Regions from separate parts of the Enterobacter sp. CP102 genome, predicted to be linked through region 2. Evidence: predicted binding sites of a transcription regulator. Region 2 holds the regulator's gene; the other holds the start of a gene.

Region 1 (11,125 bases), 1.7 Mb from region 2:
CCTCCTATCGCCAGCAGCATAATGGCGAGGGTATAGCGGAACAGCGGCGAGAAATCGCCCTGGTGGATTTCGGTCAGCGGGACTCGCACCCAGATATTGGGTGAGAGCCAGGTTTTCAGCCAGACAACCGGCGAGCTTTTGTTGACCTCAACGCGGACTTCCGTCGGGCCTCCCAGCTGCTGCGCCATCTGTTGGCTCAGGAATTCGTAGTGTTGCGCCCAGCGCAGGCCTGCATCTTCCGCCGCTTCATTGGAATAGAGCGAAATACCCAGCTCGCGGTAAATCTCACGACGAAACGCCGGAGGAACCACCAGCTGTGTGCCATCTTCCAGTTGCAGTTTATCGGTCATCAGCATACGCACTTCGTACGCCAGGACCTTGTTAAACTGCTGGAGACTGGGCAGGATCGCAAAGTTCAGCACCACCAGGTAGGTCGTCACCAGGCTGACGAACAGCAAGGTGACGATCAGTAACAGCGTGCGGGCAAACGAACTTCGCGGCGAGAAGCGCATTCGCCTCATGCTTTAGAGCCGTCCGGCACGAACACGTAGCCCAGACCCCAGACGGTCTGAATATAACGAGGATGCGCCGGATCTTCTTCCACCATGCGGCGCAGACGAGAAATCTGCACGTCGATAGAGCGTTCCATCGCGGAGTATTCACGACCACGCGCCAGGTTCATCAGCTTGTCACGGGACAGCGGTTCACGCGGGTGGCTGACCAGCGCTTTCAGCACTGCGAACTCGCCGCTGGTGAGAGGCATTGGCTCATCTTCGCGGAACATCTCACGCGTACCGAGGTTCAGCTTAAACTTACCGAACGCGATAACCGCTTCTTCCTGAGACGGCGCACCAGGCAGTTCGTTCGCCTGACGACGCAGCACAGCGCGAATACGCGCCAGCAGTTCACGCGGGTTAAACGGTTTTGGAATATAGTCGTCGGCACCGATTTCCAGGCCCACGATACGGTCAACTTCTTCACCTTTCGCCGTCACCATAATGATCGGCATTGGGTTGCTCTGGCTACGCAGACGGCGGCAGATAGAAAGCCCATCTTCGCCAGGCAGCATCAGGTCGAGAACCATCAGGTGAAAAGATTCACGGGTCAGCAGACGGTCCATCTGTTCAGCGTTCGCGACGCTACGAACCTGGAAGCCCTGCTCGGTCAGATAACGTTCCAGCAGCGCGCGCAGGCGCATGTCGTCATCCACGACCAGAATTTTGTAGTTCTCTTGCATTATGTGTACTCCCAAAGGTTCGGATAGTCTTTGTAACAGCGTATTCTAAAAAAGTGCACGTGTTCGACCAGCTAATTCTGGTATAAATTCTAGTCGAAATTGTTACAAAGCATATTTAACAGCAGCTTATCTGCACATTTCATCACATAAATCATTATTAACGCTGTCTGTTAATATATTTGATACGTAATGTGCGCAACGTCTGCAATGAAGTCGAGTCTGAAGGTCACACCATGAAAACGCCCCTGATCACCCGCGAAGGGTACGAAAAGCTCAAAAAAGAGATGGATTACCTGTGGCGAGAAGAGCGCCCGGAAGTGACCAAAAAAGTCACCTGGGCCGCAAGTCTTGGCGATCGCAGCGAAAATGCTGACTACCAGTACAACAAAAAACGCCTGCGTGAGATAGACCGTCGGGTACGTTACCTGACCAAATGCCTTGAGAACCTCAAAATCGTCGATTACTCCCCGCAGCAGGAGGGCAAAGTGTTCTTCGGCGCATGGGTTGAAATCGAAAATGATGACGGCAACACCCTGCGTTTTCGCATTGTCGGCTACGATGAAATTTTTGGTCGTAAGGATTACATCTCGATCGACTCGCCGATGGCCCGCGCGTTGCTGAAAAAGGAAGTGGGCGATTTGGCTGTCGTTCAGACACCTGCCGGGGAAGCCAGCTGGTATGTGAATGAGATTGAGTACGTTAAATAGTCCGAGAGCGCCCTCCGCGGCTGGCATTTTGCCGTGTCAGCCCGTATAACTATCCCCTGATTTTTCGACTCAACAGATGATAAAGCCATGATGAATGATTCGCTCTGCCGCATTATTGCGGGTGATATTCAGGCCAGAGCCGAACAGGTAGAAGCTGCCGTTCGCCTGCTTGATGAAGGGAACACCGTGCCGTTTATTGCACGTTATCGTAAGGAAGTCACTGGCGGTCTGGATGATACTCAGCTGCGTAATCTGGAAACCCGCCTGGGTTACCTGCGCGAGCTGGAAGACCGGCGTCAGGCGATCCTCAAATCCATCGGCGAACAGGGCAAGCTCACCAGCGACCTGGAAAAAGCCATTAACGGCACGCTGAGCAAAACCGAATTAGAAGATCTCTATCTGCCGTATAAACCGAAGCGCCGCACGCGCGGGCAGATTGCGATTGAAGCCGGTCTGGAGCCTCTGGCCGAGCTGCTGTGGAACACCCCTTCCCACGACCCGGAAACCGAAGCCGCTAAATTTATCGACGCCGACAAAGGCGTGGCGGACACCAAAGCCGCTCTTGATGGCGCGCGTTATATCCTGATGGAGCGCTTCGCCGAAGACGCTGCGCTGCTCTCTAAAGTGCGTGACTATCTGTGGAAGAACGCGCACCTGGTGTCAACCGTGGTGAGCGGCAAAGAGGAAGAAGGCGCGAAGTTCCGCGACTATTTCGATCACCACGAACCTATTTCAACCACCCCTTCTCACCGCGCGCTGGCGATGTTCCGTGGCCGTAACGAAGGTGTGTTGCAGCTTTCCCTGAATGCCGATCCGCAGTTCGATGAGCCGCCAAAAGAGAGCCACTGCGAGCAGATCATTATCGATCACCTCGGTCTGCGTCTGAACAACGCCCCGGCAGACAGCTGGCGTAAAGGCGTGGTGAGCTGGACGTGGCGTATCAAGGTGCTGATGCACCTCGAAACCGAGCTGATGGGCACCGTGCGCGAGCGCGCCGAAGACGAAGCGATTAACGTTTTTGCCCGTAACCTGCACGACCTGCTGATGGCGGCACCTGCGGGCCTGCGCGCCACCATGGGCCTCGATCCGGGCCTGCGTACCGGCGTGAAAGTGGCGGTGGTTGACGGTACCGGCAAACTGGTGGCTACCGACACCATTTACCCACACACCGGCCAGGCTGCGAAAGCGGCCGTCGCGGTTGCGGCGCTGTGCGAGAAGTACAACGTTGAGCTGGTGGCTATCGGTAACGGGACCGCATCCCGTGAAACCGAGCGTTTCTACCTCGACGTGCAGAAACAGTTCCCGAAAGTCACTGCCCAGAAGGTGATCGTCAGTGAAGCAGGGGCGTCTGTTTACTCCGCATCTGAACTGGCAGCTCAGGAATTCCCGGATCTGGACGTTTCTTTGCGCGGCGCAGTGTCTATTGCCCGCCGTCTGCAAGATCCGCTGGCGGAGCTGGTGAAGATCGACCCGAAATCCATCGGTGTGGGTCAGTACCAGCACGACGTCAGCCAGACTCAGCTGGCGCGTAAGCTGGATGCGGTCGTGGAAGACTGCGTTAACGCCGTCGGCGTAGACCTGAACACCGCCTCCGTTCCCCTGCTGACCCGCGTGGCAGGTTTAACCCGCATGATGGCGCAAAACATCGTGGCCTGGCGTGACGAGAACGGTCAGTTCCAGAACCGTCAGCAGCTGCTGAAGGTGAGCCGTCTGGGGCCGAAAGCGTTTGAGCAGTGCGCAGGCTTCCTGCGTATCAACCACGGCGATAACCCGCTCGATGCCTCTACCGTTCACCCGGAAGCCTACCCTGTGGTGGAGCGCATTCTGGCCGCGACCCAGCAGGCGCTGAAAGACCTGATGGGCGACAACAGCGCCCTGCGTAACCTGAAAGCGGCTGACTTCACCGATGAACAGTTCGGTGTACCGACGGTGACCGACATCATCAAAGAGCTGGAGAAACCTGGCCGCGATCCGCGTCCTGAGTTTAAAACTGCGACCTTTGCTGAAGGCGTCGAAACCATGAACGACCTGCTGCCGGGTATGGTACTGGAAGGTGCCGTCACTAACGTCACCAACTTTGGTGCGTTTGTTGATATCGGCGTGCATCAGGATGGCCTGGTCCATATCTCTTCGCTGGCCGATAAGTTCGTTGAAGATCCACACACCGTGGTCAAAGCGGGCGATATCGTGAAAGTGAAAGTGCTGGAAGTTGACCTGCAACGTAAGCGTATTGCGCTGACCATGCGTCTGGACGAGCAGCCGGGTGAAACCAATGCGCGTCGTGGCAACGGCGGTGGCGCTCGCGAGCAGCAGCGTCCTGCGGCCAAAGCCGCAAAACCGCGTGGCCGTGATGCTCAGCCTGCGGGTAACAGCGCCATGATGGATGCGCTGGCAGCCGCAATGGGTAAAAAGCGCTAAGGTTGTCAATGCCCGGTGGCGCTACGCTTACCGGGCCTACGGTTTTGTAGGCCGGGCAAACGCAGTGCCGCCCGGCAAGCAGACCGCAGCGAATTAAAGTAAATATGGTGTAGCCATATTTAAACCACTAATTATCACCCCGTTAACAAATACTCCCCTTTTCGTTTTCCCGTCATTTCAGCAAATATTGAGCAAGGTCAAACAGGCCGTAAATTAATACTGCAAACAACATTCCGTCACAGTTTTAATATTGCTGATAAAAACTATTCTCATTATCATCCCATAGTAGATAATTTAACCTTTCATGGAATCAGGCACTATGCAATTCACTCCCGACAGTGCATGGAAAATTACCGGCTTCACCCGTGAAATTAGCCCGGCTTATCGGCAAAAACTGCTGTCATTAGGCATGTTACCTGGCTCGTCATTCCAGGTCGTGCGCGTGGCACCGCTGGGTGATCCTGTTCATATCGAAACCCGGCGCGTAAACCTGGTTCTGCGTAAAAAAGACCTCGCATTAATCGAAGTCGAAGCTATTTCCCGATAACAAGCCAGCGGTTTCAGTGAGTCTAATGCAATGAAAAAATTAACTATTGGCTTAATTGGCAATCCTAATTCCGGCAAGACAACCTTATTTAACCAGTTAACGGGCGCACGTCAGCGTGTGGGAAATTGGGCGGGTGTCACCGTTGAACGAAAAGAAGGTCAGTTTTCCACAACGGACCATCAGGTCACGCTGGTTGATCTGCCCGGAACCTATTCATTAACCACTATCTCGTCGCAAACCTCGCTCGATGAGCAGATTGCCTGCCACTATATTTTGAGCGGCGATGCCGATTTATTAATTAACGTGGTGGATGCCTCCAATCTGGAGCGCAACCTGTATCTGACGCTGCAACTGCTTGAGCTGGGTATTCCGTGCATTGTGGCGCTGAATATGCTCGACATCGCGGAAAAACAACAGCTGCGCATTGATGTCGATGCGCTTTCTGCCCGTCTGGGTTGCCCGGTTGTGCCGCTGGTCTCCACCCGCGCGCGCGGCATTGATGCCCTGAAACTGGCGATCGACCGCCACGCAGGCAACACCAGCATTGAGCTGGTGCACTATGCCCAACCGCTGCTTCGCGAAGCCAGCCTGCTGGCGCAGGAAATGGAACAACACATGCCGGCCAAACAGCGCATGTGGCTCGGCCTGCAAATGCTGGAAGGGGATATCTATAGCCGCGCCTATTCCGGCAACGCCGCCGATAAACTGGATGTCGCGCTGGCGCGTCTTAGCGACGAGCTGGACGATCCCGCGCTGCACATTGCGGACGCCCGCTATCAGGCCATTGCCGCCATTTGTGATGTCGTGAGTAACGCCCTGACCGCAGAGCCAAGCAAATTCACCGCCGCCGTCGACAAAATCGTCATTAACCGCTTCCTCGGCCTGCCGGTGTTCTTGCTGGTGATGTACCTGATGTTCCTGCTGGCTATCAACATCGGGGGCGCGCTTCAGCCAATTTTCGACGCCGGTTCGGTAGCGATATTTGTCCATGGCATTCAGTGGATTGGTTACACGCTGCACTTCCCGGAATGGCTGACCATTTTCCTTGCCCAGGGGCTTGGTGGCGGTATCAACACCGTGCTGCCGCTGGTGCCGCAAATCGGCATGATGTACCTGTTCCTCTCCTTCCTTGAGGATTCCGGCTACATGGCACGTGCGGCCTTCGTGATGGACCGCCTGATGCAGGCGCTGGGTCTGCCGGGTAAATCTTTCGTTCCGCTGATTGTCGGTTTCGGCTGTAATGTGCCGTCGGTTATGGGGGCTCGCACCCTGGATGCACCGCGTGAACGCCTGATGACCATCATGATGGCGCCGTTTATGTCCTGCGGCGCGCGTCTGGCGATCTTCGCGGTCTTTGCCGCCGCCTTCTTTGGCCAGCAAGGGGCGCTGGCGGTGTTCTCGCTGTATGTGCTGGGCATCGTTATGGCTATCCTCACAGGGCTGATGCTCAAACACACCATCATGCGTGGTGAAGCTTCGCCGTTTGTGATGGAGCTGCCGGTGTATCACGTTCCTCATCTGAAAAGCCTGGTTATTCAGACCTGGCAACGTCTGAAAGGCTTTGTGCTGCGCGCCGGTAAAGTGATTGTCATCGTCAGCATCTTCCTGAGCGCGCTGAACAGCTTCACGCTGAGCGGCCAGGCGGCGGATAACATTAACGACTCTGCCCTTGCTTCTGTCAGCCGCGTCATCACACCGGTCTTCAAGCCGATTGGTGTGCATGAGGATAACTGGCAGGCGACCGTTGGCCTGTTCACCGGCGCAATGGCGAAAGAGGTGGTGGTTGGTACACTGAACACACTCTACACCGCAGAGAACATTCAGGAGCAAGAGTTCAATCCGGCTGAATTTAGCCTGGGTAACGAACTGCTCGGTGCCGCAGAAGAAACCTGGCAGAGCCTGAAAGACACCTTCAGCCTGAGCGTACTGGCAAACCCAATTGAAGCCAGCAAAGGCGATGGCGAAATGGCGACCGGTGCGATGGGTGTGATGAGCGAGAAATTTGGCAGCGCATCCGCGGCCTACAGCTACCTCATCTTCGTGCTGCTCTACATTCCGTGCATCTCCGTGATGGGCGCGATTTCCCGTGAGTCCAGCCGTGGCTGGATGGGCTTCTCGATTCTGTGGGGGCTGAACATTGCTTACTCGCTGGCCACACTCTTCTATCAGGCAACGAACTTTAGCCAGCATCCACGCTACAGCCTGGTCTGTATCCTGGCGGTTATTTTGTTCAATGTGATCGTTCTGGGCCTGCTGCGCCGGGCGCGCAGTCGTGTCGACGTCAACCTGCTGGCCACACGTAAAACCGCAGCCACCTGCTGTAACAGCCCGGCGGGCGACTGTCACTAAGGAGTATCGTCATGGCATCGTTGATTCAGGTTCGTGATTTACTGGCGCTGCAAGGGCGTATGGAGGCAAAGCAGTTGAGCCTCAGCCTGCATACGCCGCAACCGATGATCGATGCCATGCTTGAAAGACTGGAGGCGATGGGGAAAACCATGCGTATACAGGAAGATGCGGACGGGTGTTTATCCGGCAGTTGTAAAAGCTGCCCGGAAGGCAAGGCCTGTCTCAGGGAGTGGTGGACACTTCGTTAAAAATGCCGGGCAAGCAGAGCGCTTCCCGGCGTTTTTATTACTTATACACGTCCGCGGTGGCGCGCACGTTTTTGGTTTGTTTTTCTGCACTGGTCACAACGTAGTATGTCCCGCCCAGCTCATCTGCCTTTTTCGACAACTCTTTTCTCGCGTCCATTGGCGCGGTGGTGTCAGAGGTTGTGATCTCACCAATTTTGGTCAGATTCATCCCGGCAAGCTTATCTTTTTCCAGCTCTTTAGCTGCAAAAACGCCAAATGACAGTGACCCAATAACCAGAGAAGTGACAATACCTGTAACAAGTTTCATAGCCATGACTCTCCATAGGATTGTAGTTTTGATTATCGTAGGCAGTTCGACCGCAACGATATGATGAGTATTGTTGCGGTGCGTAACTTTTGCCAGGCTGGATGGAAAATAATCAGTTTAAACGTTGACTTAACGCAATGAGAGCGGAACAAAATTCAGCGGGATGAGAGATAAACGGCGCATGCGCGGCTTTCGCCACCACATGTGATTCGCTCTGCGGCCACAGCGTATCCAGCAGCGGAACCACTTTACGTGGCACCAGCCCATCCAGATAACCGTAGATCCGCAGATGTGGCAGGGCAAGGGTTGCCAGCGGCTCACGCAGGTCGACCGTTTTTAAAATCTCAAGACCCCCGTTCAGCACCTCAACGTCCGGCATTGGCAATGACAACACGGTGTTCTTCAGCGTGCGGGCATCCTGCCGGGCCGTTTCGGTGCCCATTGTTTGCAGCGCCAGGAAGCGTTCCACCGTCCGCTGAAAATCTTCGCTCAGCTGCTGCTGGAACCCGGCCAGCACGTCAGGTTTAATGCCAGGCCACGCGTCGCGGGCGCTAAAGCATGGCGAAGAGGCCACCGTCACCAGCGCCTGCACACGTTCCGGGTGGGTCAGCGCAATCTGGCTAGCCACCAGCCCGCCAAGGCTCCAGCCGAGCCAGATGGCGTTTTGCGGCGCCGCATCCAGAACGTGTTGCGCCATCTCATCAAGCGACATCGCCTGATAGCCGTGGCTGCGGCCAAACCCAGGAAGATCCACCAGGTGCAGCGTAAAATGCGAGGCCAGTTCCTCACTTACGCAATGCCATACTTCAGCGTTCAGTCCCCATCCGTGCAGCAGCACAAGATGGCAATTTCCCGTCCCTACGGTCTGCCACCACAGAGTCTTCATCAGTTACTGTTCTCTTTTTTCACAAGGAGGTTGCACATGCTAACAGTGCCTGGCTTGTGCTGGCTATGCCGAATGCCACTTGCCCTGAGCCGATGGGGGATTTGCTCTGTGTGTACGCGCGCACTGATGCGCCCTGCCTGCGGGTGTCCACAGTGCGGTTTACCTGCCACAAACCCGAAGATCCCTTGCGGGCGTTGCCTGCAAAAGCCCCCGCCGTGGAGTGCATTAGTGGCGGTGACGGATTACGTCCCGCCGCTGAGTGGGCTGGTTCATCAGTTTAAATTTTCCTGCCAGAGCACCCTGGCCATCCCGCTTGCCCGCGTGTTGCTTCTTGCGATTTTACAGGCGCGCCGCACGCGTACCTTGCCACACATCGACTGCATCGTGAATGTGCCCCTGCACGCCCGCCGCCACTGGCGGCGCGGTTATAATCAGAGCGACCTGCTGTGCCGGCCGCTCGCGCACTGGCTGGGCTGCCGCTATCCTGCATCTGCACTCAAACGCGTCCACGCCACCGCAATACAACACCAGTTGAATGCGCGGCTTCGCAAAAAGAACCTTAAAAATGCCTTTCGCCTTGAATTCGCGGTGAAAGGCCTCCATATCGCGATCGTGGATGATGTCGTCACGACGGGCAGTACCGTTGCTGAACTTTCCCGACTGCTTTTGCGAAGCGGTGCCGCGTCTGTTCAGGTATGGTGTCTGTGCCGTACCTTGTAGCCCTTCTTCAATGGGCGTATTATTATACCCAGGTAATTTAGTCAACTATTAGGCCAAAGCTATGATCCGTATTTCCGATTCTGCACAAGCGCACTTTGCCAAACTGCTGGCAAATCAGGAAGAAGGGACGCAGATCCGCGTGTTTGTGATCAATCCAGGCACTCCGAATGCAGAATGTGGTGTCTCTTATTGTCCGCCGGACGCTGTGGAAGCAACTGACACTGCCCTTAAATTTGAACAGCTCACCGCCTACGTAGATGAGCTGAGCGCGCCGTATCTTGACGATGCGGAAATCGACTTCGTCACAGACCAGCTGGGCTCTCAGCTGACCCTGAAAGCGCCAAACGCGAAAATGCGTAAAGTGTCTGACGATGCACCACTGATGGAGCGCGTTGAGTATCTGCTGCAGTCCCAGATTAACCCTCAGCTGGCAGGCCACGGCGGCCGTGTTTCGCTGATGGAAATCACTGAAGATGGTCTGGCGATCCTTCAGTTCGGCGGCGGCTGTAACGGCTGTTCCATGGTCGATGTGACCCTGAAAGAAGGGATCGAGAAGCAGTTGCTGAACGAATTCCCTGAACTGAAAGGCGTACGCGACCTGACCGAACACCAGCGCGGCGAGCACTCTTACTACTAAGTGCCCGTCTGCTTGCCCGGTGGCGCTGCGCTTACCGGGCCTACAAAAACAGTTCATACGTACCACAGGCCGGGTAAGGCGAAGCCGCCACCCGGCTTTTGTTTTCCCACCGCTCCCCCTCTATATGTTGACCTGCGTCCCAGATTTCAAATTTTGCCTCCCAGGGTGATTCTCAATCACATCATGTTACCCGTATCATTCTCGTGGGCACTAAGCACCCTCATAACAGCCGACTAAACTTAATAGTTTCGCAGGCATCAGTATTAGTGCCGTTAACGCTCTGTTCCCAGTTGGGACAATCGGAACTTGTCGTTGAAACAATGACGTTACCCATAACAATTCAAAGGCCAGGTAAATCATGCCATTAGTCATCGTCGCTATCGGTGTTGTGTTATTACTGCTCTTGATGATCCGTTTCAAAATGAACGGATTTATCGCTCTGGTTCTGGTGGCACTTGCAGTCGGTCTGATGCAAGGGATGCCGCTGGTGAAAGTCATCAGCTCCATTAAAGCCGGTGTCGGTGGTACTCTCGGCAGCCTGGCGCTGATCATGGGCTTCGGTGCCATGCTCGGTAAAATGCTGGCGGATTGCGGTGGTGCGCAGCGTATCGCCACCACGCTTATCGCCAAATTCGGTAAGAAAAATATTCAGTGGGCAGTGGTGTTAACCGGTTTTACCGTCGGTTTCGCGCTGTTCTATGAAGTGGGCTTCGTGCTGATGCTGCCGCTGGTGTTCACCATCGCAGCTGCGGCGAACATTCCTCTGCTGTTCGTCGGTGTACCAATGGCTGCGGCACTGTCCGTAACCCACGGCTTCCTGCCGCCGCACCCGGGCCCAACTGCTATCGCGACCATTTTCCACGCCGATATGGGTAAAACCCTGCTGTTCGGTACGATTCTGGCGATCCCAACCGTGATTCTGGCAGGCCCGGTATTTGCGCGCTTCCTGAAAGGCATTGATAAGCCAATCCCGGAAGGTCTGTACAGCGCCAAAACCTTCACCGAAGAAGAGATGCCAGGCTTTGGCGTCAGCGTCTGGACCTCGCTGGTACCGGTGATTCTGATGGCA
Region 2 (11,125 bases):
GGCGCAATCTCACCGAGCTGTTTATCCACGCCCATCGCGCGAGCCGGATAAAGCGTTGCCATGCGCAGCACTTCATCAAGCGCGATTCCGCAATGTTCGACCAGGTTACGCACCCCTTCGATCATTGTCAGCGCGGAGCCACTCAGCGTGCCGTTTTCATCCACACAGAGTCCATTACGGTAGTATATTGTTTTACCAGCAAAAATGAACTGGTCAATATCTGCCCCTGCCGGTGCGGTTGCATCGGTTACCAGGCACAGCTTATCGCCTTTCAGGCGCTTGGCATTGCGGATGTTGGTGTAATCGACGTGTAACCCATCGGCAATAATGCCGCAGTAGACGTCTGGCTCATCCAGAATCGCGCCGACCAGACCCGGTTCACGACCGGTGATGTATGGCATGGCGTTATAAAGGTGGGTCGCAAAGGTAATACCTGCGCGAAAGCCGATTTTCGCTTCTTTAACCGTGGCATTAGAGTGGCCGGCAGACACTACAATCCCGGCCGCAGCCAGTTTGCTGATAATCTCTGGTCCGGTCATTTCTGGTGCCAGCGTCACTTTGGTGATTACATCGGCGTTGGCACACATGTAATCGACCAGCTCCGCGTCCGGTTTACGCACATAATCCGGGTTATGGGTGCCTTTCTTGACCATGTTCAACCACGGTCCTTCCAGGTGCAGGCCCAGGGCCTGATTAGGGTGTTTTGCCAGGTACTCGCGCATCACGCGGATACCTTTTTTCATCAGCTCATCGCTGCTGGTGATAAGCGTTGGCAGATAGCTGGTGCAACCCGATTTTTCATTGGCTTTTTGCATGATTTCCAGCGTTTCAACGGTCACTGCTTCTGCGGTGTCGTTAAACTGCACTCCGCCGCAGCCGTTAAGCTGTACGTCGATGAAACCGGGGGAGATTACTGCTCCATTGAGTGAGCGCTGTTCAATCTCCGGCGGCAGTTCTGCCAGCGGACAAACACGTTCAATCAGGCCATTCGCGATAACAATCGCGTGGTCATCCAGAATTTCATGGCCGGTATAAATCCGACCGTGGGTTAAAGCGTACATAACGACCCCCGGTTTAAAAAAAAGCGACCGCCCCTGCATACAGAGGCGGTTATTCAATTACAGACCTTTGATGTTCTCTGCTTCTAACTCGTTGAAGTATTTCAGCGTTTTCACTTTCAGCTCCATCGTGGACGGTTCGTCACACACGACGACGGCTTTAGGATGCAGCTGCAGGCAGCTGATGGTCCACATGTGGTTAACGTTGCCTTCAACGGCAGCCTGGAGTGCCTGCGCTTTCACGCCGCCCAGTACCAGGATCATCACTTCTTCGGCATCCAGCAGGGTGCCTACGCCAACGGTCAGGGCGTATTTTGGAACCTGGTTCACGTCTCCGTCAAAGAAACGGGAGTTTGCCACGCGGGTGTCATGGGTCAGCGTCTTAATACGGGTACGGGAAGCCAGAGAAGACGCTGGTTCGTTGAACGCGATATGACCATCGTTGCCCACGCCACCCATGAACAGGTGGATTTTACCGTAAGAACGGATTTTTTCTTCGTACTGACGGCATTCTGCGTCAATATCAGGCGCGTTTCCATTCAGCAGGTTAATATTTTCAGCTGGGATATCAACGTGATCAAAGAAGTTGCGGTGCATGAAGCTGTGATAGCTCTCAGGATGTTCCTTTGGCAGGCCAACATATTCATCCATGTTGAAGGTCACAACATGTTTGAAGCTAACCTGGTCCGCTTTGTGCATTTCAACCAATGCTTTGTATGCGGTCAGCGGTGTGCCGCCAGTCGGAAGACCAAGAACGAAAGGACGATCGGCGGTCGGTTTGAACGCATTAATGCGGTTAACGATATGACGAGCGGCCCATTTACCGACTTGTTCAGCTGTTGCCAGGGGAATCAGTCTCATTGTTCACCTCTAGAGTTAAAGTAAAAAAGTGGGCGGATGGTTCTCGAACCTGAACTAAGAGTAACCTGGAACCTGTCAGGCTGGATGAATCCGTCTTGATTTTTTGAATGATAAAATAAGTTTTCACTGTTAGCCAGTGAAAGGGAGGGTTAATAACGATATTTGGTGACAAAAATCACAAAAAATACGTGTTTAATTTGCGATACGAATTAATTTTTCACACACTCAGAATGCCAGTGAATCATCAACCGTTGTTATAGGTTAGTGACACAATAAAAACACAGCTGAGAACGTGCCTTAAACGGGGTCTCATAGGGGGAAGAAAGTGAGTATTCTAGGTTATTTACAAAAGGTTGGCCGCGCGCTTATGGTGCCGGTTGCCACGCTGCCTGCCGCAGCGATATTAATGGGTATCGGTTACTGGATTGACCCGGTAAGTTGGGGCGGTGATAACGCTCTGGCAGCGCTGTTTATTAAATCGGGCTCCGCCATTATCGATCACATGTCAGTCCTGTTCGCGATTGGTGTGGCTTATGGTATGTCCAAAGATAAAGACGGTGCAGCTGCGCTGACCGGCTTTGTCGGTTTCCTGGTGTTAACCACCCTCTGCTCCCCAGCAGCGGTGTCCATGATTCAGAAAATCCCTCTGGATCAGGTTCCTGCCGCATTCGGGAAAATTGAAAACCAGTTCGTGGGTATCCTCGTCGGTATCATCTCTGCGGAACTGTACAACCGCTTTAGCGGCGTTGAGCTGCCAAAAGCGCTGTCCTTCTTCAGCGGCCGCCGTCTGGTGCCGATTCTGACCTCCTTCCTGATGATTGCTGTCGCATTCATCATGATGTACATCTGGCCGGTTATCTTTGATGGTCTGGTGAACTTCGGTGAGCACATTCAGAAACTGGGTTCTGTCGGTGCGGGCGTGTATGCGTTCTTCAACCGTCTGTTGATCCCGGTTGGTCTGCACCACGCGCTGAACTCCGTATTCTGGTTCGACGTTGCCGGTATTAACGATATTCCTAACTTCCTGGGTGGCGCACAGTCCATCGAAGCAGGTAAAGCGGTTGTGGGTATCACCGGTCGTTACCAGGCGGGCTTCTTCCCAATCATGATGTTCGGCCTGCCGGGTGCAGCGCTGGCTATCTACCACTGCGCGCGTCCAGAGAACAAAGCGAAAGTGCTGGGTATCATGATGGCGGGTGCGTTCGCAGCCTTCTTCACTGGTATCACCGAGCCGCTGGAATTCTCCTTCATGTTCGTGGCACCAGTACTGTATGTGATCCACGCCGTGCTGACCGGTATCTCCGTGTTCATCGCCGCAAGTATGCAGTGGATTGCCGGTTTCGGCTTCAGTGCGGGTCTGGTGGATATGGTGCTTTCTTCCCGTAATCCGCTGGCGACCCACTGGTGGATGTTGATCCCACAAGGTCTGGTGTTCTTCGCTATCTACTACGTGGTGTTCCGTTTCACTATCACCAAATTCAACCTGATGACCCCGGGTCGTGAACTGGCTGTTGCCGGTAGCGAAGCGGATGGTCAGGACGTGAATGTGAGCGCGGATAAAGACCAGGACGTTGCAGGTCTGGCGCGTCAGTACATCGCTGCTGTCGGTGGCTCTGACAACCTGACCGGTATCGATGCGTGCATCACCCGTCTGCGTCTGAACGTAAAAGACTCTTCCCTGGTGAACGAAGCGCTGGCAAAACGCCTGGGTGCATCCGGTGTTATCCGTCTGAACAAAACCAGCGTGCAGATTATCGTTGGCTTCGTGGCAGAAAAAATTGCTAACGCCATGAAAACCACCGGGCCGGTAGCGGCAGCGGCAGCAACCTCTGCTCCAGCAGCAGCGGCGCCAGCGGCGGCAAAACCTCAGGCTGTACCAAACGCAACCACCATTGCTGCACTGGTTTCCCCAGTGACCGGTGAAGTGGTTGCCATTGAGCAGGTTCCTGATGAAGCCTTCGCCAGCAAAGCTGTCGGTGACGGTGTGGCGGTGACACCAACGGAAAAAACCGTGGTATCTCCGGCAGCCGGTACGATTGTGAAAATCTTCAACACCAACCATGCGTTCTGCCTTGAAACCGAAAAAGGCGCGGAAATCGTCGTCCACATGGGCATCGATACCGTCGCGCTGAACGGTAAAGGCTTTACCCGCCTGGTGGAAGAGGGTGCAGAAGTGGTCGCAGGCCAGCCGATTCTGGAAATGGATCTGGACTTCCTGAACGCCAATGCACGCTCCATGATAAGCCCGGTGGTGTGCAGCAACATCGACGACTTCAGCGGCCTGGTGCTTCAGGCGAAAGGTCAGGTGGTTGCAGGCCAGACACCACTGTATGAGATTAAAGGCAAGTAATCGCTCCTGAGTAGAGTCATGCCTTAAGCGGCGGGGGTTATCCTCCGCCGCTTTTTTTTGCAGCATTTGCCCCCATTATTTACGTCCTGGACGTTTTAAAGGGTTGTCACTGCGCCCTGCTTATAAGATCATATGCCGTTATACGTTGTTTACGCTTTGAGGAACCTACGATGAGTGAGGCTGAAGCCCGCCCGAGTAACTTTATTCGTCAGATCATCGATGAAGATCTGGCCAGTGGTAAGCACACCACAATTCATACCCGTTTTCCGCCGGAGCCGAACGGCTACCTGCATATTGGTCATGCAAAATCCATCTGCCTGAACTTTGGCATTGCGCAAGACTATAAAGGGCAGTGCAACCTGCGTTTCGATGACACCAACCCAGTAAAAGAAGACATCGAATACGTTGAGTCCATCAAGAACGACGTGCAATGGCTGGGCTTCAACTGGTCTGGCGATATCTGCTACTCCTCTGACTATTTCGATCAGCTGTTTGCTTACGCAGTAGAGCTTATCAATAAAGGTCTGGCGTACGTCGACGAGCTTTCTGCCGACGAAATCCGTGAATATCGCGGCTCGCTGACCGCGCCGGGTAAAAACAGCCCATACCGCGACCGCAGCGTAGAAGAGAACCTGGCGCTGTTTGAAAAAATGCGTGCCGGTGGTTTCGAAGAAGGCAAAGCCTGCCTGCGTGCTAAAATCGATATGGCGTCACCGTTCATCGTGATGCGCGACCCGGTGCTGTACCGCATTAAGTTCGCGGAACACCATCAGACGGGCAACAAGTGGTGCATCTACCCGATGTACGACTTCACCCACTGCATCAGCGATGCGCTGGAAGGGATCACTCACTCACTGTGTACGCTGGAATTCCAGGACAACCGTCGTCTGTACGACTGGGTGCTGGATAACATCACCATTCCTGTGCATCCGCGTCAGTATGAGTTCTCTCGTCTGAATCTGGAATACACCGTGATGTCCAAGCGTAAGCTGAACCTGCTGGTCACTGACAAGCACGTTGAAGGCTGGGATGACCCGCGGATGCCGACCATCTCTGGCCTGCGTCGTCGTGGTTATACCTCTGCGTCCATTCGCGAGTTCTGCAAACGTATCGGCGTCACCAAGCAGGATAACACCATTGAGATTGCCTCTCTGGAATCCTGCATCCGTGAAGATCTGAACGAAAACGCGCCACGTGCGATGGCTGTTATCGATCCGGTTAAACTGGTTATCGAAAACTACCCGCAGGGTGAAAGCGAGCTGGTGTCCATGCCTAACCATCCGAGCAAACCGGAAATGGGCAGCCGTGACGTGCCATTCAGCGCGGATATCTGGATCGACCGTGCTGACTTCCGCGAAGAAGCCAACAAGCAGTACAAGCGTCTGGTGCTGGGTAAAGAAGTGCGTCTGCGTAACGCCTACGTGATCAAAGCTGAACGCGTAGAGAAAGATGCAGAAGGCAATATCACCACTATCTTCTGTACCTATGATGCAGAGACCCTGAGCAAAGATCCGGCTGATGGCCGTAAAGTGAAAGGCGTTATCCACTGGGTGAGCGCAGCACACGCGCTGCCGGTTGAAATCCGCCTTTACGACCGTCTGTTCAGCGTACCTAACCCAGGTGCGGCGGATGACTTCCTGGCAACCATCAACCAGGAATCTCTGGTGATCAAGCAGGGCTTTGCGGAACCTTCACTGAAAGACGCTGAAATCAGTAAAGCGTACCAGTTTGAGCGTGAAGGTTACTTCTGCCTGGACAGCCGTTACAGCACCGCAGAAAAACCAGTATTTAACCGTACTGTGGGTCTGCGTGATACTTGGGCGAAAGTCGGCGAATAATAACGCTTGCCTGGTCAATGAGAAACAAACGCCGCTTATTGCGGCGTTTTTTTTATTTAATGATCATGCCATTAACGGCATGGCGAAAGTGATATAGAGAAATAGACAGGTCAATGAGCAGCTACTTATTTTTCTCAAAAAAAGTTTGTTGAATTACGGAAAGGCAGAACCGGTGGAAATAAACGCAAACCACTCTTATTAGCCTCTGAATTTAATCGCTTTCCCCCGTGAAATCTCGCTTCGCGCGAAATGTTACAAATCACTACCAATTATGTGCACTTCGTCATAATCCTGACTTTTGGCTGCTAAAAAGCATTGATAATTCGCGTCGCGAAAAATAACCTAAAGACGGTAGTTAATTCGAGGGTATTTCTAACTACCCCTGACCTTTTGGTCTTTTATATTTTCGCCGTTTTAGGCGTTTTAATTCGTCAAAGAGGAATAATCTATGCGTACGTTCAGTGGCAAACGTAGTGCGCTGGCGCTGGCTATTGCCGGTGTGACAGCAATGTCGGGCCTGGTTGTCGCGCCAGAAGCTAAAGCGGCAGGTTTCATCGATGATTCTACTCTCACGGGCGGTATCTATTACTGGCAGCGTGAACGTGACCGTAAAGACGTCACCGAAGACAAATACAAAACCAACCTTTCTCACTCCACCTGGAACGCCAACCTGGATTTCCAGTCTGGTTATGCCGCCGATATGTTCGGCCTGGATATTGCGGCATTCACCGCAATTGAAATGGCAGAAAATGGCGACAGCGGCCACCCGAACGAAATCGCATTCTCTTCCAGCAACAAAGCGTATAAAGAAGACTGGTCAGGGGATAAAAGCGGAGTCAGCCTGTATAAGGCCGCTGCGAAATTCAAATATGGCCCGGTATGGGCACGTGCAGGTTATATTCAGCCAACCGGACAAACGCTGTTAGCGCCGCACTGGAGCTTTATGCCTGGTACTTATCAGGGCGCAGAAGCCGGCGCGAATTTTGACTACGGCGATGCAGGTGCATTGAGCTTCTCGTATATGTGGACCAACGAGTACAAAGCGCCGTGGCATATCGAGATGGATAAGTTCTACCAGAACGATAAAAAAACCAAAGTTGATTATCTTCACTCGCTGGGCGCGAAGTACGATTTCAAAAACGACCTGGTTCTTGAAGCCGCATTTGGTCAGGCTGAAGGCTATATCGACCAGTATTTTGCCAAAGCAAGCTACAAGTTTGATATTGCTGGCAGCCCATTAAGCACCAGCTATCAGTTCTACGGTACGCGCGACAAAGCCAGCAGCGGTACGGTCAACGATATTTACGACGGCACGGCGTGGTTACAGGCGTTAACCTTCGGCTACAAAGTGGGCCAGGTCGATTTACGTCTTGAAGGGACATGGGTGAAGGCCGAAGGCCAGCAGGGCTACTTCCTTCAACGTATGACCCCAACCTACGCGTCCTCTAACGGTCGTCTGGATATCTGGTGGGATAACCGTTCAGACTTCAACGCCGATGGCGAAAAGGCTGTCTTCTTCGGCGCCATGTATGACCTGAAAAACTGGAATCTGCCAGGCTGGGCGGTGGGGGCTTCGTACGCTTATGCATGGGATGCAAAACCGGGCGATATGGCCACACCAGACGCGTACTACGATCCGAACTATCGTCTGAAAGAGTCCTCTTACAGCCTGGATGCGATTTACACCCTTCAGGATGGTCGCGCGAAAGGCACGATGTTCAAACTGCACTTCACTCAGTACGACAACCACTCCGATATCCCAAGTTACGCGGGCGGTTACGGCAACATCTTCCAGGATGAACGTGACGTGAAATTCATGGTGATTGCCCCGTTCACAATCTTCTGATGAACAGACCGGCGGGTTAAGTCCCGCCGGAATGGAGACTGAAAATGATGAAAAAAATCATAATCGTCGCGATGCTGGCATCGGGGCTGGTGGCTTGTGTGCAGACTCAGGCACCAAAAGAGGACTCACGTCTGAAAGAGGCTTACAGCGCCTGTATTAATACCGCTGAAGGCTCGCCAGAAAAAATCGAAGCCTGCCAGAGCGTGCTTAATGTGCTGAAGAAAGAGAAGGCGCATGAGCAGTTCGCCACTCAGGAAAACGTCCGCGTGATGGATTACCAGGCCTGTATCCAGGCGCGTAAAACCGGAAACGATCAGGAAGTGGCGAAGCGTTGCGATCAGATCTGGAAAGAGATCCGCAACAACAATAAATAAGAATTGCACTACGCCCGGTGGCGCTGCGCTTACCGGGCCTACAAAGGTGTCATAACCCGTAGGCCCGGTAAGTGCAGCGTCACCGGGCTTTTTGGCGCAAAAAAAAGCCAACCTTTCGGCTGGCTCAGAGTATGAAAAGAGTACTTACTTCGCGTCGTGCGCGTGATCATTTTCGCGGCAATCGCCTTCCGCACAGTGGCCGTACAGGTACAGGCTGTGGTTGGTCAGACGGATGCCATGACGGGCCGCGATTTCACGCTGGCGCGCTTCGATAGAGTCGTCACTAAATTCAATGACCTTGCCACAGTCGAGGCAGATCAGGTGATCGTGATGGTGCTGCTGGGTCAGTTCGAAAACAGATTTACCGCCTTCGAAGTTATGACGGGTAACAATGCCCGCGTCATCAAACTGGTTCAGCACGCGATAAACGGTCGCCAGCCCAATTTCTTCACCCATGTCGATAAGACGCTTGTAAAGGTCTTCCGCACTGACATGGTGATTGTCTGGTCCCTGAAGCACTTCAAGGATTTTTAACCGAGGAAGCGTAACTTTCAGGCCAGCCTTCTTTAATGCGGTATTGTTGTCAGTCATGCGGAATCTGTCCTGTTGCTAAACGATTCACTTCTAAGGAAGAAGTGACAGAGAATGCACTTGGGATAATGCGTATCATTATAGAACTGCCATGTCTAAATGAAAACTGCAAGTCTCAAGCAAAGTATGCTTATAAAAACGTGGTATCACCAACAAACTTGTTCGATAGCACCCACGTATTGCCAGGGGGATATTGTACAGGTCTGAGCGAAAAAGTTAAAAGTTTGTAGCAATTAATTTAATCGGTTTGACCCGGTCAAGCGGGCGCAACCGAAGCTGCGCCGCTCATTATCAGGCGTTAAGGATGTCGTCCAGGTTCAGTTCTTCGCGGACCTGCTTAACCCATTTTTCAACGCGTTCTGCGGTCAGTTCAGGCTGACGGTCTTCATCAATAGCCAGACCCACAAAGTGATCGTCGTCGGCCAGGCCTTTAGAGGCCTCGAAGTGGTAACCCGCCGTTGGCCAGTGACCCACGATAGCCGCGCCGCGTGGTTCAATGATGTCGCGGATGGTGCCCAGCGCGTCACAGAAGTATTCTGCGTAGTCTTCCTGATCGCCACAACCGAACAGTGCAACCAGCTTACCGTTGAAATCAACTTCTTCCAGCGTCGGGAAGAAATCGTCCCAGTCGCACTGTGCTTCACCGTAGTACCAGGTCGGAATACCCAGCAGCAGGATGTCATAGCCTTCGAGATCTTCTTTGCTGCTCTTGGCAATGTCATGCACATCGGCAACGTCTTTACCGAGCTGTTTTTGAATGTTTTTTGCGATATTTTCGGTATTGCCGGTGTCACTGCCGAAGAAAATGCCGATGATTGCCATGAGTAAAATAACCTCTTGAAACTTAATGGTATGGTGGCGCAATTTGTCCACGGATAAGGGCAATAATAGCAGAACAGACAACCCTGCGGAAACAGCTATCACGCAGGACTGCACTCTGTGCTACATGAAAAAGGTGAGAAAGGGAGTTTTCTGACTTATGCCTTGCTGTGCAATTTTTCGAGTTGCGCGATCAACATCTCTTCAATCAGCTCGCTGCGGCTGATATCACGGGCGCTGGCAAGCTCGTTGAGTGCATCAACGGCATCGGCGTTGAGTTTCAGTTCGACACGCTTAAGCCCACGATTTTTATCGCGTTTAAGCTGGTTGCGTTTATTAATACGCAGCTGTTCATCGCGCGAAAGCGGATTTGTCTTGGGTCGTCCCGGGCGACGCTCATTCGCGAACAGATCTATTGTCGTGCGGTCCGTTTGTTCTTTGGCCATGATTTTGAGACTTCGGGGGAAAACAAGCCGCCCTGCTATTGCCCGGGCGATAAGCGCGCCATCATACATCACCCACATCGGCACGCCAACGACTGGAAGCCCGCAGGCTTCCGGTCGCTGACTTTTTAATCAATTTGCAGTATCAGAGAGATAGCGACGGATAGCGCGAAGCACGGCTTCCGGTTTTTCAGCGTGAACCCAGTGCCCGGCACCGGCGATCACATGAGCTCGTGCTTCGGGGAACTGCCTGAGCAATTCATCACGGCAGGCTTCGGTGACATAAGGTGAATTACCACCGCGCACAAAGAGGGTAGGGTGTTGCCAGGCCGGAACCGGCTGCCAGCCGACGATTTCTGAATATTGATCCCACAGCACCGGCACGTTGAAGCGCCACTGGCCGTCGACAAAGGATTTCAGCAGAAACTGCACCACGCCTTCTTCATTAAGATGTTCGCGCATGATGGCCGCGGCCTGCTGGCGTGTGGAAACACCTGAGTCGGTCACCGCATTAATAGCGGCAAAGATCTCATCGTGGCGACGCACGTCATAATCCACCGGGGCAACGTCAATCACCACCAGGCCGCTAATGCGTTCCGGCGCGAGCGCGGTCAGTGCCATAACGGCTTTGCCTCCCATTGAATGCCCGATCAGCGTCACCTTTTCGAGGTGATTGGCATCCAGCGTATCCAGAAGATCCTGCGCCATTGCGGCGTACGTCATCTCTGGCGAGCGCCCGGAAAGACCGTGGTTACGCATATCCACCTGCAAAATATCGTGATCGCTAACCAGATCCCGCGCCAGTACACCCAGGTTATCCAGGCTGCCAAAAAGACCGTGAACCAGTACGATGGGAGAATTATTGTTCGGCGATTGTGCAGATTGCGCTCGGGTATTCAATTTCATGGCAAAGTTCTTTTTTTACGTATGTCAGGTTAGGGTATC

Evidence for each region. Region 2 encodes Fur, which represses iron uptake genes when iron is present. Its sites were predicted from a motif close to ATAATAATGAGAACNACTATCAA; they were not measured.
Region 1: a site for Fur is predicted at 4,619-4,641, ahead of feoA (ferrous iron transporter A). Genes of this name have one in related genera too.

The regions. Positions count from the first base shown of each region.
Region 1 covers NZ_CP104014.1:4,385,547-4,396,671, forward strand. The annotation lists gene envZ (two-component system sensor histidine kinase EnvZ) at 1-521, opposite strand, end outside; gene ompR (two-component system response regulator OmpR) at 518-1,237, opposite strand; gene greB (transcription elongation factor GreB) at 1,471-1,944, shown strand; gene N1249_RS20805 (Tex family protein) at 2,032-4,362, shown strand; gene feoA (ferrous iron transporter A) at 4,682-4,909, shown strand; gene feoB (Fe(2+) transporter permease subunit FeoB) at 4,940-7,258, shown strand; gene feoC ([Fe-S]-dependent transcriptional repressor FeoC) at 7,270-7,506, shown strand; gene N1249_RS20825 (YdgH/BhsA/McbA-like domain containing protein) at 7,544-7,813, opposite strand; gene bioH (pimeloyl-ACP methyl ester esterase BioH) at 7,926-8,699, opposite strand; gene gntX (DNA utilization protein GntX) at 8,736-9,419, shown strand; gene nfuA (Fe-S biogenesis protein NfuA) at 9,481-10,056, shown strand; gene gntT (gluconate transporter) at 10,415-11,125, shown strand, end outside.
Region 2 covers NZ_CP104014.1:1,316,829-1,327,953, forward strand. The annotation lists gene nagA (N-acetylglucosamine-6-phosphate deacetylase) at 1-1,061, opposite strand, end outside; gene nagB (glucosamine-6-phosphate deaminase) at 1,119-1,919, opposite strand; gene nagE (N-acetylglucosamine-specific PTS transporter subunit IIBC) at 2,245-4,269, shown strand; gene glnS (glutamine--tRNA ligase) at 4,440-6,107, shown strand; gene chiP (chitoporin ChiP) at 6,556-7,953, shown strand; gene chiQ (ChiQ/YbfN family lipoprotein) at 8,001-8,327, shown strand; gene fur (ferric iron uptake transcriptional regulator) at 8,472-8,918, opposite strand; gene N1249_RS06200 (ryhB-regulated fur leader peptide) at 8,911-8,997, opposite strand; gene fldA (flavodoxin FldA) at 9,210-9,740, opposite strand; gene ybfE (LexA regulated protein) at 9,896-10,183, opposite strand; gene ybfF (esterase) at 10,313-11,086, opposite strand.